Regions from separate parts of the Brevibacillus jepli genome, predicted to be linked through region 1. Evidence: riboswitches for the same ligand, from Rfam matches in the RefSeq annotation. Region 1 holds a riboswitch; the other holds the start of a gene.

Region 1 (7,777 bases):
CGCTTTTTCGCGGTTGCAGTTCAGCACTTCGCCGTTGTCCATAATAAAGATGTTGCTCTCCTCGATCCCAACCTGTTGGGCCAGCTTCGAGTGAGTCTTGAGCATCCGGTATTCCCCGTGGATCGGGATGAAATATTTCGGACGAATGAAGTTGAGCATGAGCTTCAACTCTTCGCTGCTACCATGGCCCGATGCGTGAATATCAAATTCGTGACTCAATACGACGTTGGCACCTGCACGGTACAGCTTGTCTATCGTGCGGCTTACGTTAATCGTGTTGCCCGGAATCGGAGATGCAGAAATGATCACCGTATCTTCCGGATAAATGGAAACAGTACGATGCGATCCGGAAGCAATCCGGGTCAACGCTGCCATCGGCTCACCTTGACTGCCCGTGCAAATAATCAGCACCTGGTTGTCTGCGTAGTTGTCGATGTGCTTAATATCAATCAGCATGCCCTCTGGCATCTGGATATAGCCCAACTCTTGTCCAATCAAGAAAACCTTTTCCATACTCCGGCCAATGACCGCTACTTTGCGATTGCACTGCTCGGCAGCATCTACCACCTGTTGCAGGCGATGCACGTTAGAAGCGAAGGTAGCGAGAATAATGCGTCCACGCGCTTTGCGCACCACATCGAGAATCCCTTCCCCTACCGATCTCTCTGACATCGTAAAGCCAGGCCGTTCACTGTTCGTACTGTCGGACAAGAGGGCCAAGACATCACCGGTCGCACCAAAACGTGCAATTTTCCCGTACTCCGTTGTCTGTCCGACTGGTGTCATGTCAAACTTGAAGTCACCCGTGTGAATGACCATTCCCTCTGGTGTATGGAGCACAATTCCCAGGGAATCAGGGATACTGTGGTTCGTCCGGAAGAATGTCGCCTTCAGCTTGGCAAAAGGGATTTCCGTATCTTCCGAAATGGGAATCAGCTTCACTTCATTTTGCAAACGGTGCTCTTCCAGCTTCGCCTTAACCAAGCCCAGGGTCAGACGACCACCATAAATTGGCACCTTGATTTGCCGTAAAATATAAGGAATCGCACCAATGTGATCCTCATGTCCGTGCGTTAACAAAAGTGCTTTGATCTTGTGCTGGTTGTCCACTAAATACGAAACATCCGGGATAACCAGATCAATACCGAACATTTCATTCTCGGGGAATTTCACCCCGCAGTCAATGATGATGATTTCGTCCTCATACTCGACGCAGTACATATTTTTTCCGATCTCGCCGAGGCCGCCCATCGCGAAAATCTTAACGTCGCTCAAACTCTTTCCTCCTAACATCGTCGTGCATGATTATGGGAACCCGAACCAAGCATGCCATTCTTATTATATCACAACGGAAGACGTTCGTTTCACACAGTCTTGTCAATTGATACACATTCATCTTCGGTCAATAATCGAATACTGATACTCCAAACCGGTAACTCGTTCATCAGTAACGACACTTGCTCTTGCCCAAAAGTCTTTGGCGTGGGAATCTTCCGTCCATACCTCCGTGATTTCGCCTGAAGCGAGCTCCAGTGGCTTTGCCTCGATTTCTTTTAAGACTGCGCCGCTTTTGTTTTGCAATCGCAGCTTCAAATCGATCTCCATCGGCTTATCCGATTGATTCCGAACCAGGATCAGACTGGTATAAGGATACCCGGCACAATTTTTGGTACAGTCTTGTCTGCTGTATACGATGGCGAGATCAATCGGCTTCTCATTATCCAGCTCCGCGGAATTCCATCGATCTTTTGCTTTTTGTACCACTGTGACGTACTCCATCTTCTTCAGAAATGGTCCCATTCCTAAAAAGGCTGCCGCAAAAAAGCTAAACAAGCCAAAGGCTGTGCAAAGAAAGACAAGATTCATCTTCCAAAACTGCTTTCTCATCATAAACAAAAAAACAATGTACATGAGAATAAAAACAAACACCAACAGGATACAAAAGTATAAAAATACCTCCAGTTCAGACTCCGTAGGAAGAACCGGAATGCCATACCTCACTTGCCAATATACATTCGCGACGAAGCAGCCTCCATAAATCAAAACCGCCGAACCAATCGTAAGCCCCCACTTTTTCCAGAACGGTGGCTTTTGAAATATCGCCGCAAGAACCCCACACAAAAGGGGAACGGCAAATAAAGGAATGAGCAAGTAATGCATGAAATACCCCCCGTACTCATTGTCATTATTTTCTACGAATGATATTCCGAAAAGTCTTCAAAATACATGACAAACCATCTAGAAAAAGAAAGGGATAATGAGATGGAAGCCGTTCGACGTATTCTTCGCTCTCGGTACATCATGTCTCTTCTTTCCACAGGGCTTGTGTTGCTCCTGCTCCAGCCCCTACCTATTAGTGCGCAGCCATCGTATGCAAAATGGGGAAGACTGGCGATGCAAGAAACTATGAAACGATATCCCAATGCGCAAATCGTGGACTACTTGCACGTCGGACGAATACAAAAAACACCCACCACGTCGGAAGAGACGTTTAAGCTCTTGCTTCAAGAAGGCAATCGCAGGTGGGCGCTACTCGTTCATATTGAATTCGTGAATCATACCGAAGATGTCGTGAGCATCTCTTATGAGGAAACTACTTAATCAAAACTAGTCAGCAAGTAGTTCCATTTCTTTCATCATGACTTCCATGTCCATATCGGCTGCCATCCCGTACGCGCGGCGCATGTTTCCGTCGCCATCCACGAGGAACATGCGAGCCGTATGGGCATAGGAACCGTCTGGATTCTTCATAACCATCATGCCAAAATCCTTCGTCACTTTCTCTACAGCCGCAGCGTCCCCACGCAGGAACTTCCATCCGCTCTGGTCCGCCTTGAATTTGGCTGCGTATTCCTGCAAGACTTCAGGCGTATCATTGTCAGGGTCAAAGGAAACGGAAATAAACTCCACTTTATCTCCAAACAGTCCCTTTTCCTTTAATTGATCCTGCAGCTTGGCCATGTTGTACGTGGTCGCAGGGCAAATATCCGGGCACTTGGTAAACATAAATTCTACCAGACGTACCTTACCAGCGCTTTCTGAAAATTTATAAGTAGTACCATCACTATTGTCTAAGTTGAAGTCCGCGATGGGCTTCAATACCTCGATTTTTTCCTGTGTCATATACTTATAACCAAATACTCCGACGATAGCCAAAATGATAACACCAGCTAATATAGTGAACCAATGGCGCTTCATACCTGATTCCTGCTGTAATTGTGTTCCTTCACTCACGAGCTGCTTCCTCCCTGCTTGTCCAATGTGTGTCTGCCTCCTCCTCACGCGCTGGAGGCAAACACACCGCTTCTATATACTACCGTTCAATTTCACCTGGCCATGCGAGCATGCCGCCAACCATATTCGCCACGTCATAACCGTGGGCGCTCAAATACTCTGTAGCATTATGGCTTCTGGCACCACTTCGGCAAACCATCACGACCGGAATGTCCTTATCCAGCTCTTCCATACGATGCGGCAAAAAACCGAGCGGGATCAGCTTTGCCTCTTTGATATGACCTGCATTCCACTCATCGACTTCGCGTACATCAATAACCTGCAGTTCTTCCTTGGCTTCCAGCTTTTCCAACAGCTCTTGTGGCGTAATTTCTTTTACTCCATTGCTCATCGTGATTTATCCTCCTATATATGTACGATTAGATCAGTTATAACCACCTCCATGATATCACACGCTTTTTTTATTTTCTAACGGGAAGAGAGCGTTTGCACACCTAGCCTCACTCCTGCGCGAATGCTCCGTATTTTCTATCTTTATCCTATCACAAACCACCTATTTCGCCCCTGCGGTAGCCACACCGGATGTGAACAGCTTGGGGCAAAACCGTTACAATTTGAAGGCAAAGGTTGCCAACCCCATCCATATATACATAAAAACCTCCCTGATAACTGTATATTCCACATTGACAGAGAGGGATTATTTTCTTACAATTACGACAACAATTAATTTCATCAAGAGCGGTGGAGGGACAGGCCCTACGAAACCCGGCAACCAGCAGGCTATCTGCATGGTGCCAATTCCTGCAGAATCCAATGATTCTGAGAGATGACAAATGCCCGTGAATGACCGGAGCCTTCTTCTTCTCAGGAGAATGCTCCGTTTTTTTATTATCCTATTTTCCATAGAAAAAGGAGAGATGATCATGTCCGACCAACAACAATGGAAGCCAGAAACACTCGCTGTACACGGGGGGCAGGAGGTTGACCCTGCAACAGGATCACGTGCTGTCCCGATCTATCAGACGACCTCCTACGTCTTCCGTGATACGGAGCATGCCGCCAATTTGTTCGGCTTAAAAGAGTTCGGTAACATCTATACACGCATCATGAATCCAACTCAAGATGTATTTGAAAAGCGCGTTGCCCTACTCGAAGGTGGCGTTGGCGCATTGGCGACCGCATCCGGGCAAGCTGCCATAACGTTTGCCATCTTGAATATTGCGCATGCAGGGGACGAGATCGTCGCTTCCAGCAGCCTGTACGGCGGTACCTACAACCTGTTCGCCCACACACTCCCCCGCCTCGGTATTAAGGTTCATTTCGCTGATCAATCCAATCCCGAAAATTTCCGTGCACTCATAAACGAACGGACAAAAGCTGTTTTTTGCGAGACCATCGGCAATCCGCGCATTGACGTCGCTGATATCGAAGCAATCGCCAATATTGCCCACGAAAATGGCGTGCCTTTGATCGTGGACAACACCTTCGCAACTCCGATTTTGTGCCGTCCTTTCGAGCATGGGGCCGATATTATCGTGCACTCCACAACCAAATTTATCGGTGGCCACGGAACGGCCATTGGCGGTATCATCGTAGACTCTGGAAAATTCGACTGGAACAATGGAAAATTCCCGGGCCTGACCACTCCAGACCCAAGCTACCATGGCGTCGTCTATACCGAAGCTGTCGGTCCACTCGCGTATATTATCAAAGCACGCGTCCAGCTCCAGCGAGATATTGGAGCAGCAGTCGCCCCGATCAATTCCTTCTTGTTCCTCCAAGGATTGGAGACCTTGCATCTGCGCATCGAGCGGCATAGCCAGAACGCCTTGGCTGTAGCACAATTCCTCGCGAATCACTCTGCAGTCGAGTGGGTGAGTTATCCGGGGCTTGCGTCAGACTCCCATCATGAATTGGCACAAAAATATTTGCCAAAAGGCGCTGGAGCGATTCTGACCTTTGGTATTCGTGGTGGTCTTGAGGCAGGAAAGACTTTGATCGAGTCTGTGAAGCTGTTCTCCCATCTGGCGAATGTCGGGGACTCCAAGTCACTTATCATTCATCCAGCCAGCACAACACATCAGCAGATGACGGAAGAGGAACAGGTGGCTGCCGGCGTGACCCCTGGACTGATCCGCCTATCAGTCGGTACAGAATCCATCGACGATATCATTTCTGATTTGGAGCAAGCATTGCAGCGTGCGTCGCAATTATCTACGGTTGGATAATAGCGAACATATAATAATAGAAGAAGCACGTAGCTCCCTGACAGAGTTACGTGCTTCTTTGCTTGTATTACAATTCTGATCCTTTGCCTTGGAACGCTTCCAGATTCCACGTAAGGCTTAAGCTGTCGCCCTGGAATACGTTCTGATCCTTGCCGTTTTCTTTAAAGATGAACTTTCATTGCGATCGTATCCTCATCGCCCACCGGGAGCTTCTTCAAGCTCGTGTACAGGGTCGAGATGTCAGGTGACTGGCCGTTGGTTGTTTTCCGTTGCAGCTCTCCCAAGGATTCGTTTAACAAAATAACTTGTCCATCACTCGTCAAAAACTCTACATACAAATGGTCGCCGAAGTCTTCTGTACCGTTGTCACCCTTTGCGTCCGTTACGGTGTATTTGGAATGCATCAGTACTTTTTCGATGTCCAGTGTTCCGGAGTTCTTAATGGTAAAGTAGCGAACCATATAATCTCCCGGCTTGATGTTTTTCACATCATACACCACTTGCTTGTTCACGGATAAATCGAGCGTGCCAGCAGCGAATGTATTGTTGACCACTTCTTGGTCGCTGAAGTAAGCAAAGGTTGCTCCTCCTACCAAGGCGCTACCTACGCCCACTGCCGCGAGTGCGAGCATAAACTGACTCTTCCACTTTTTCATAGGTCATCTCCTCATTTGTAAAACGAAGGTGGGAAGCTCCCACCTTCGTTTACCATCGATTTATCGTTTATCCTAGATTTCTTTTCCTTTTGTTTGTGTAGCATCAAATGTCCAATCCAATTTGACCGAGTCACCTTGGAATACGTTTTGATCTTTATCGTTTTCAACGAATTCGATTTCAACGCGGATATCATCAATTTCTTTTGGTTTCAGCAATTCACCAGTGCGCTCAAAAAGAGACTTCAGGAGGTCAGGACGATCTTTCCCTTGTTTTGACTGCAATTCTGCGAGTGTATCCGACCAAACGATTGTGTCTCTGTTATCGATGTTATAAATAATATTTACTCTCAGATGTTTGCCCAGATCTTCTCCGGCGTTGTTATTATTTGCATCTGTCACTGTGTACTTGGAAGTCAAGAACACATTTTGAATGTCTAACGTTCCGTTGTTTGTGATCTTGTAAGATCTTTTTGCTTTATCTCCTGGCTTCATGTGCTTGAGGTCAAATACTACGCTAGGGCTGACTGCCAGATCCAAAGTACCTGCTGCAAAGGTGTTTTCCACTTTCTCTTGATCACTGAAGTATGCAAAAGTTCCGCCGCCGATCAGTGCTGCACCCAAACCTACTGAAGCCAACGTTACTGCGAATTGTTTCTTCAAATTCATTGGATAATTCCTCCTATGGGATGATTGCTTTTCGTTGTGGCACCCCGTATTTGGTGTGCCTTACACTTACAATCTTACTGATTTCGCCCGTTTCCAACTTCCTGCATCAGGGTGAAAAAAGTAGGAGAAGTCGGATGAACTCACTCTACAACTACTCCGCTACCTTTCCTCATACTTGAGTATGAGAGAAGAACATCCAGACAGAAAAAAACGCCAAGGCATTCACCTTGACGGAAAGTTCCAGATAATAATCAGCTCGTTTGTGCCCCAGCTTCCTTCATCATTTTGAATAGCTTCATGACTTGGCTTACGATTAAATAGATTCCCGGAACCCCTAAAAATACGAGCATCCCTACTTTGGAACGGATGAATTCAATTAAATAGCCGAGCAACGGTACATAATACTCTACTTGTCCAATCAATCGATCTTGCGTGACAGGCACGGTGTCATTCCCGTTGTTGGCATCGCCTCTCGTAATTAGCCCTTGGCTGGCGACCTCCACAACCCGGTGTGTAATCGTCAAATCGTCTTCGTTTTTAAAGGTGACAATGTCGCCTTGCTTGATGTCTTCGAACTTGACCGGCTTCACTGCGACGATGCTGCCCGTATCAAAAGTCGGTGCCATTGATCCGCTCAGCACTACCATAATCTCGCTACCAAACAAGGTTGTCTTTCCACCGTTCAGTTTACTCGCAAATAGAAATCCGGAGAGAGCAATGACTAGCACAAGAAAAAGAGTAGTTGCATAGGATAAGCACTTTTTGAGAATGACCACGAATCCATTCCTCACTTTCCGTTTCAGTTCATTGATCTTATTGTACGGATTTTCCTTCACGCGAACTTCCATCATCAGGTTGGATCAAGCTCATCCTGAAGTATGAGTTGGCCTCTCCTACTAAAAAGACCCAGCGACATGAAATCGCTGGGCAAGTATGGGGTATTTTGTGAAAAACGTCCCCTCTCATCGGGGGATTGAAACATCTCGACGTTTT
Region 2 (7,777 bases), on a different contig from region 1:
TTCTTCTGCTCCGCCAGCCTTCCGATCAGGCGGTAAATATCGCTTTTTGCGCCAATATCCACACCTTTTGTCGGCTCATCAAACATGAAGATGTCCGAGTTCGTATCTAACCATTTTCCGATCGCGACTTTTTGCTGGTTTCCGCCGCTGAGAAAACCGACCAGCTGCTTGATATCGGCTGTTTTCACACCAAGACGCTGCACGAGCTCTCTTGCGTTCGCCGTTTCCGCCCCTCTTTTGATGAAACCTAGCAAGGATTTCTTTTTCAACGAGGCGACAGACAGGTTGTTCTGCACGGACTCCTCTACAAAAATCCCTTCCTTACGCCTCTCCTCCGGGACGAGCACGATGCCTGAATCAACGGCGTCTTTGGGCGAGCGTAGTTGGATTCGTACGTCATGTAGTCGGATCGCACCAGCCTTTGCCTCATCCGCACCAAAGAGCAATCGGGCGAGCTCAGTCTTCCCTGCTCCGACCAGACCGACGACACCCACGATCTCTCCCGCGCGTACTTTCAAATCGACCCCACGCACTTTGCCACCAGCAACTCCGGACACTTCCAAAATCGTCTCGCCAATCGGCACCGCAAGCTTCGGGAACTCCTCGTCGAAGCTTTTGCCCAGCATGTTCGCGATCACTTCGTCCATATTCGTCGCAGTCGTCTCTGAGGTCACGACATGCTGACCATCGCGCATAATCGTGATCCGATCACAGATTTCAAAAATTTCCGGCAGCCTGTGGGAAATGTAAATGATGCCGACGCCTGCTTTTTTCAGCTGTGCAATGATTTGGAACAGTCGCTCGCTCTCCTTGGTGCTCAACGGCGCAGTCGGTTCATCGAAAATAACGTACTTGGCTTTTTGTACGGTAGCCCGTGCGATCAAAATCAATTGCTTTTCCGAAAGCGTACATTCTTCGACCAGCATCCTCACCGGAATGGAGAAGCCGAAGCTTTGTAAAATCTGCTCCGACTCGTTGTACAAGCTCTGCCAGTTGATCAGTCCTTTGGTTTTCGCCTGGACAATTTGACCCGCCAGTATGTTTTCGGCGACGCTCAAATACGGGATCAAGGCGGTGTCCACTTCCTGATACACACATTGGATGCCCAATGCTTTGGCGTCCTGCGGAGATTGGATCGTCACAGTCTGGCCATCGATGGTGATCGTGCCGCCATCTGCCTGATACGCTCCCGTGAGAATTTTCATCAGGGTGCTTTTTCCTGCGCCATTGGCACCGAGCAGTGCATGAACCTCTCCTGCGCGCACCTCAAAATCGACGGATCGCAGGGCAGGAACCCCGGAAAACTGCTTCGTCATCCCTTTCATTTGCAATGTGGACATTTTTCACACCTCCTGTATAAGGAAAAATCCCGTTGATAGATACGAATCAACGGGAACAGCCAATTTTGACGCGCTTACTTACCCCACTCTTTTACGTATTGGGACAGGTCGCCCATCGTTACTTTTTTATCCTTCGGCAGGTCTTCCTGTTTCACCAGCACTGGATTCAGCTTCACGTTGTCTGGCACTTGCTCGCCTTTGATTTTTTGGAACACGGTTTGGGCATGAATGCGCCCGATATTGGATGGGTCTACCGCTGCTGTCGCAGTCCACGGAGAGTTTTCCGCCTGAATCATTTGCAGATCCTCATCGCTCAAATCGATGGAGTATACTTTGATTTCCGTACGGCCTGCTTGCTGGATGGCACGAGTTGCCCCTTTGGCAAATTCATCCCAAGCTGCCCATACTGCTGTGATGTCGCCTTTGTTCGGGTATTTTTTCAAGATGGCTTCCATCTGTGTTTGCGTATCGAGTGCCGTATTGTTGGTCGCAGAACCGAATGCGGCGATTTCTTTTATATCTGGGTACTTCTTCTGGAAAGCTTCATACGTGACTTGGCGTTTTTCCATTGGCGCAAAGCCCGCTACCCATATTTTTACGATGTTGCCTTTGCCGTTCGTATCTGCAGCCAGCTTCTCCAGGCTCAGCTCAGCCAATTTGTTGTCATCCTGCGCCACAACTGGCACGCCCGGAATGTTGATGTCTGTATCAAACAGGACGACCGGAATTTTTCTATCCACAGCTTTTTGTGTACCCTGCTGCAAGGCTTCTGCCGTACCATGGTCGATCAGAATGCCATCAAATTTTTGATTCACGGCCGCATCGAGGTTGGACGCCATTTTTGCCAGATCGGTATCTGCATTAAAAACGGTCAGCTCGCCGCCGTTTTTCTCGACCTCTGTCTTCACACCATTGATGTATTGGGCAGAGAATGTCCCTACATTTTGACGCATGATGAGTGCGATTCTCTTCGCCTTCTCCCCCGAAGCGCCTTCGGTCGTACTTCCGGTTCCTGTTGCTGCTCCGCCACCGCATGCCGTTACGAGAACTGACGCAGCCAATACAAGTGAAGTAATCAGCCCTAGTTTCTTTTTCATTTTGATGTTCCCCCTTTTTCTTTTCAAAATCCTCGTAGAAGAAGCGCATTTCCAGTCCAAGCGCCTCTGGAGCCCGCCCCAGCGCAGGAAAAAATGGCGGGGAATTTCAGCTTCACTTATGGGCTACTTCCTTGAAACTTCTACGTTTGAAGCGCTCCCGCCATTTTTTCCTGAGCGGACAGTCAATCCCACAGCAGGGCGTAGGCCGAAGCGTAGACTGGAAATGCGCTTCTTCCCCACTTCCCCACGTTAGCTACGCAAAAAATCCTCTTCCACAGAGAAAGAGGACAAAAATCGACAAGATTCTCGCCTCTTATCTGTCAGGTATTTCTACCTGTTGGAGTTAGCACCTTGGCTCGAAAGAATCATCATCTCTCGCGCTAGGTTGCCGGGCTTCATAGGGCCATTCCCTCAGCCTTCTCTTGATAAGAGTAGTGTTTATTTTCAAAACGTTTGTATTAGTATATACAGAATATAATCCGGGCATTACCCATCTGTCAACTAGGTTATACAAAGAATTTCTAGATATTTATTCCAATTCTCACTGTAAATACGAGAGGGATTTTGTTGTGTCTTGTCGAATTATCGTAGATTGATACAAGCCTAGCAAATTTTTGCGATGGGGATGCTACATGAGTCTATTAAAAGAAGTCATTCTGCAATGGTTTTTTGCGATTATTCCTTTTGTGTTTTTCAACATTTATTACCGCGACAAAATGAGGAACTACAGCCGTTCGTTTATCATCATTACCAGTTCTGCCTGCATGATTCTTGCGATGACCTTTGCCCCGAGCGTTACTAACGGCATGATTTTTGATATACGGCATGTCATCATCCTGTTCGGACTGGTTTATGGCGGTATTGAGGTTGCCTTGCTCCTTCTGATCGAAGCCTTGGTTTATCGGTATTATCTAGGCGGCCAAGGAACATGGGTTGCGATGCTGATCCTTGCCGTAAATTTTTTGTTGGCACTCTTAATTTACAAGCACTACAAAGCCAGTTATCGGAAAACACTGTATCTTTTTATGACGAGTGCGATTTTTTCCAGTGTTGCTTTGGGGATTACTTATTACTTTTTCCCGACCTATGTATCACAAAATCTCGTCTACTATACAGTTCTCATTCCCATTCAAAACTTTTTCGGGCTCTGGCTATTAATGTCGCTTTTCAGCAAATGCGTTTCGGATAAGGAGCTGTTCATCCGCCACGCGCAAAATGAAAAAATCCAGACGATGAGCCACGTTGCCGCCTCGCTCGCACACGAGGTACGAAATCCGTTGACAGCAGTCAAAGGCTTCTTGAAATTGATACAGGAATCTCCGGAAAATTTGGTAAAAGTCGATCAATACATTCGCATCAGTCTGGACGAAATCCAACGGACAGAAGCCATCTTGACCGAGTACCTTGCGATTTCCAAGCCGCTCAAGGAACGGCATGAGCTGATTAATGTTTGCGAGCTTTTGCATGCCATTCGTGAAGTGATGCTCCCGTTTGCCAATATGTATAACGTAGAGCTGGAGCTGCAAGCCTTTGAGAAACCCGTGAAGATCAAGGCCAACCCAGACGAGTTCAAGCAGGTGCTCGTGAATTTCATCAAAAATGCAATCGAGGCCTGCTCAGATATTTCGGACGGAAAAGTTACCCTCGGCTTGCTCATTGAGCGAAACAAAGCACTGTTGGTCATCAAGGATAACGGTGTCGGCATGGATGCAGGACAGATCAGCCGTCTCGGTACCATTTACTTTTCTACGAAATCGAGTGGGACCGGTCTTGGACTGACTTATTCCTACCATGTCATCCATGCGATTGGTGGATCCGTTAATGTATCAAGCAAACCACGAGTAGGGACCAAGTTCACCATTATGCTCCCGTATAAGGCACAGTAACTGCATGCAGGTTTTGCAGTGGAACTGTGCCTTTTTCCGTTTATACAAAACAAAACACCAGGAGTCTCCCCCTGGTGTCTCTCTTGATTAGTGTGGCAGCCACTCTCCTGTAATGGCATCGATTTCTCCACGGAAGATCGAGTTTTTGCTTTATGTCGTTTGATGATTAAAAAACAAATCTCCAAATGATATCGACAGCCACACTAATTGTGAGAACCATCATTTTTTGGGAAAAGGTAATCTTGGCTTCTTTTCCATTTATCCATTTATAGGAAGTTTGCAAGCCTAGTAGAATCATATACCCGCCTACATAAGCAAAAAAAATTCTGAATAGCTCTGTTGCAATAATCCAAGCCATTTCTCTAGCCCCTCCAGTTAATTCTTGTTGCACTCACCGTATTTCTTTGGGGAGCAGGATACGATCTATTTGATCGATAATGATGAAATTAAATCTAAAACTTCAACTGCAAATCTCGATGTAAAAACCTCCCAAAATTTGATACAAATACATTTTTACAATATATGTATAAAAGATGTCAATATATTTTTTATTTTTATTAATTTATCACTTATTTTGTTTAGTATTATTAACAAAATCTATAAGGTGAAAAGAGCAAAAAAAAAGGCCAGCCGGCCTATGACAGGCCGCCTAGCCGTTGCGAAGTTTTGTGAGCGACATCCTTCACCCGTTCAATCAAATACTGGAGCCGTTCCTCCTTCAAATCATACGTAACAATTCCAATGCTTAACGCCCCGATTACCTTTTGATTGTAGTCAATCACCGGCGCTGCGACGGACGCCGTATTTTCCGTCCGCTCCGCAAAGCTGACTGCATGACCAGCTGCTCTGATCTCCATGAGTTTCTCCATAAAAACAGGCACCTGCTCTTCATCCACCAACTGCACTACGGTTTGTCGTGCTTCCTCCACAGGCATATGGGCCAGCACGACTTTATTGGCCGCACCGATATGCATCGGAATCCGCAAGCCCAACTGGTCGTAGATGCGAATATTGTGCTGACTGTCTACACGATCAACGACAATCGATTCGAGTCCGCTAGGCTGACTGAAGTATACGCTCTCGTTCACTTCTCTGGCCAGCTCCTCGATCATCGGCTTGATTACTTTGCGATAATCGATCCGATCGAGCACGCGCAAGCCGAATTCCATCCATTTAATCCCCAACGTATATTGCTTGGTCGCAGCATCCTGCTCTACCAATCCATGACCCATCAACGTGTACAACAGTCGATAAATGGTGCTGACCGGGAGCTGGCATTCCTTCGCTAAATCATTGATCGTCCACCATTTTCTATGCTCGTCCGACGAAAGTGCCGTTGCAATCGCCATCGCTCGATCAAACGATTGAATCACGGTCATCCCCCCTTTTCTATCTATCTTCTCCTATGAAACTATGTTAAACCATTTGCTCTAATTTTGTGAATCGCAAAAAAACTCCAGGTAGGAATCACAGATTGACAGTCAGAAATCAGAATGTGTAAACTAATGGTGAACATTTCGAAATATGAATAATATTCTGCAATGTGGAATAAAGGGAGGCAACTATGTTCCAAGGCAGCCAATCCATGGTCAAAAAGATGAAAACGGTCATCATCAAGCATCCCCATCAAGCATTTATTAGCCAAGAACATCTCGATCAATCGTGGAAAACCTTCAACTATACAGATCGCCCGGACTGGGACACGGCTCTTCATGAGTACGCCAAATTCGAAGCAATCCTGCGCGAGCATGTGGAAAACGTCCTGCACCTGCCACAATCCGATAAAACCGGACTGGATTCCATTTACGCACACGACCCCGTAAAATTTACTTCCAAAGGGGCGATCATCCTCAAATCTGGCAAAGAACTCCGTCAAGGAGAAGCAGAAGTATACAAAGCCTTTTTAGAAGAAAACAATATTCCGATCCTGGGGCAACTCACTGGAGACGCCTTGTCAGATGGCGGCGATCTCGTCTGGCTGGATGACAAAACGCTTGCCATTGGCCTTGGCTTCCGCACGAATGAAGCAGCTATCGCTCAAATTACGGAAATGGTTAAGGATTTTACAGATGAAATCATCGTGGTACAGCTTCCGTATGATCGTGGACCTGCGGAATGTCTGCATCTGATGTCAGTCATCAGTATGGTCGATCATGATTTGGCTGTCGTCTATTCCAAGCTGATGCCTGTATTTTTCCGTCAGCTGCTCATCGACAGAGGCATTCAGTTAATTGAAGTACCGGATGATGAGTATGAAAATCTGGGCAGCAACGTTCTCGCCCTCGCGCCTCGTGTGTGCATGGTCGTGGCAGGCAACCCGATTACCAAGCAACGTCTTCTCGACGCAGGTGCGACTGTATACGAGTATGAGGGCAATGAGATTTCTTATAAGGGAACAGGTGGACCTACTTGCCTGACAAGCCCGGTGGAACGGGTGTAAAAGTGTACGAAAAAACAAGAAACGAGCCTGGGAAATGACTCTCTACTGGCTCGTTTTTTTATCAATTTTGATTATGTGTAAAACCCTTCCCGCCAACAAAAAGAAGCATAAAATGACCAACTGGCCATCCTATACCTCTTTTACTACAAGCGTTATTTGGTAAGCGGAATGACACCGTCCACCGTAACTCTCTCCCACTCAAGCCCGGACATTTTTACCTCGTACGTTTCCTTCTTCGGTACCTCAAAGTCAATCAAGACGCTTTTCATATCATCTGTTGGAGTTAAATTCCGGTAGTTCTTACCGTCTACACGCAGGCTAATCTCCTCCGGCCCTTTGTTCGGAATGACAATGACCAGTCTGCCTTTTTCGTAATAAGCCTTTTCGATGTGCAGCTGCTTCTTTTTTCCAAACGGAATGCTTTGCGGATATTTCGCGTTTAAATCAAGCACGAAGGTATCCTCAAGGGATCGTCTCATCGTTACTTTGTCGAAGCGCAGCTCCAGTTTTTCCGGGAGCTCCTCGAAGAACAGCGATGGAATAAACTGCGCCTTGTAAGTATTGGTCCCCATCACTTGCTTCACGTTTGCATTCAGCTTGTCGTCGATTGGCTGATATTCTTTCCCGCTTCCATCGACCAGCTTCATATTTTCTAACCGATGCAGCTCATATCCCTCTTTGAAATTCGCTTCAAGCTCTACTTCCGTCACAGTAGGCGAAGCGATCATTTTGTTGACTTGAAGACTCGTCACCGAATCTGCTGTTTCTAGCGCAGTATCTGCCCCTGCGGCAGGTTCGATGACTTTTTCGGCTACGGTCACGGACTTGGGCAGCGGCAGCAACAGCTCCGCTACCACTTTTTCTTCTCCATTCTTGTGCGCATCTACGATTTGCAACGGGAGAACAGGCTTAGGCTGATTCAAGATCGTCCGCATTACTTTCTCGTTGATTCGGTAATTCGCCCTGTAGATAAGATACTGCACACCATCGATCTGTTGAAAATCTCTGCTTGCA

What was found. Region 1 has a riboswitch for S-adenosylmethionine ahead of AB1L17_RS26775 (homocysteine synthase). Riboswitches for the same ligand answer to the same signal wherever they lie in the genome.
Region 2: it holds a riboswitch for S-adenosylmethionine, as region 1 does, so the genes downstream of both, AB1L17_RS10980 (sugar ABC transporter substrate-binding protein) here and AB1L17_RS26775 (homocysteine synthase) in region 1, are expected to answer to the same signal.

Annotation. Positions count from the first base shown of each region.
Region 1 is NZ_JBFEFW010000034.1:53,326-61,102, reverse strand. Features, by position in the region: gene rnjA (ribonuclease J1) at 1-1,293, opposite strand, end outside; gene AB1L17_RS26795 (hypothetical protein) at 1,393-2,160, opposite strand; gene AB1L17_RS26790 (YqzG/YhdC family protein) at 2,227-2,601, shown strand; gene AB1L17_RS26785 (SCO family protein) at 2,608-3,234, opposite strand; gene AB1L17_RS26780 (rhodanese-like domain-containing protein) at 3,314-3,625, opposite strand; SAM riboswitch class I at 3,961-4,067, shown strand; gene AB1L17_RS26775 (homocysteine synthase) at 4,158-5,462, shown strand; gene AB1L17_RS26770 (TasA family protein) at 5,530-5,631, opposite strand; gene AB1L17_RS26765 (TasA family protein) at 5,624-6,118, opposite strand; gene AB1L17_RS26760 (TasA family protein) at 6,191-6,784, opposite strand; gene AB1L17_RS26755 (signal peptidase I) at 7,036-7,635, opposite strand.
Region 2 is NZ_JBFEFW010000008.1:141,356-149,132, forward strand. Features, by position in the region: gene AB1L17_RS10975 (sugar ABC transporter ATP-binding protein) at 1-1,340, opposite strand, end outside; gene AB1L17_RS10980 (sugar ABC transporter substrate-binding protein) at 1,415-2,437, opposite strand; SAM riboswitch class I at 2,748-2,869, opposite strand; gene AB1L17_RS10985 (ATP-binding protein) at 3,070-4,323, shown strand; gene AB1L17_RS10990 (hypothetical protein) at 4,490-4,681, opposite strand; gene AB1L17_RS10995 (IclR family transcriptional regulator) at 4,959-5,696, opposite strand; gene AB1L17_RS11000 (dimethylarginine dimethylaminohydrolase family protein) at 5,888-6,763, shown strand; gene AB1L17_RS11005 (hypothetical protein) at 6,916-7,777, opposite strand, start outside.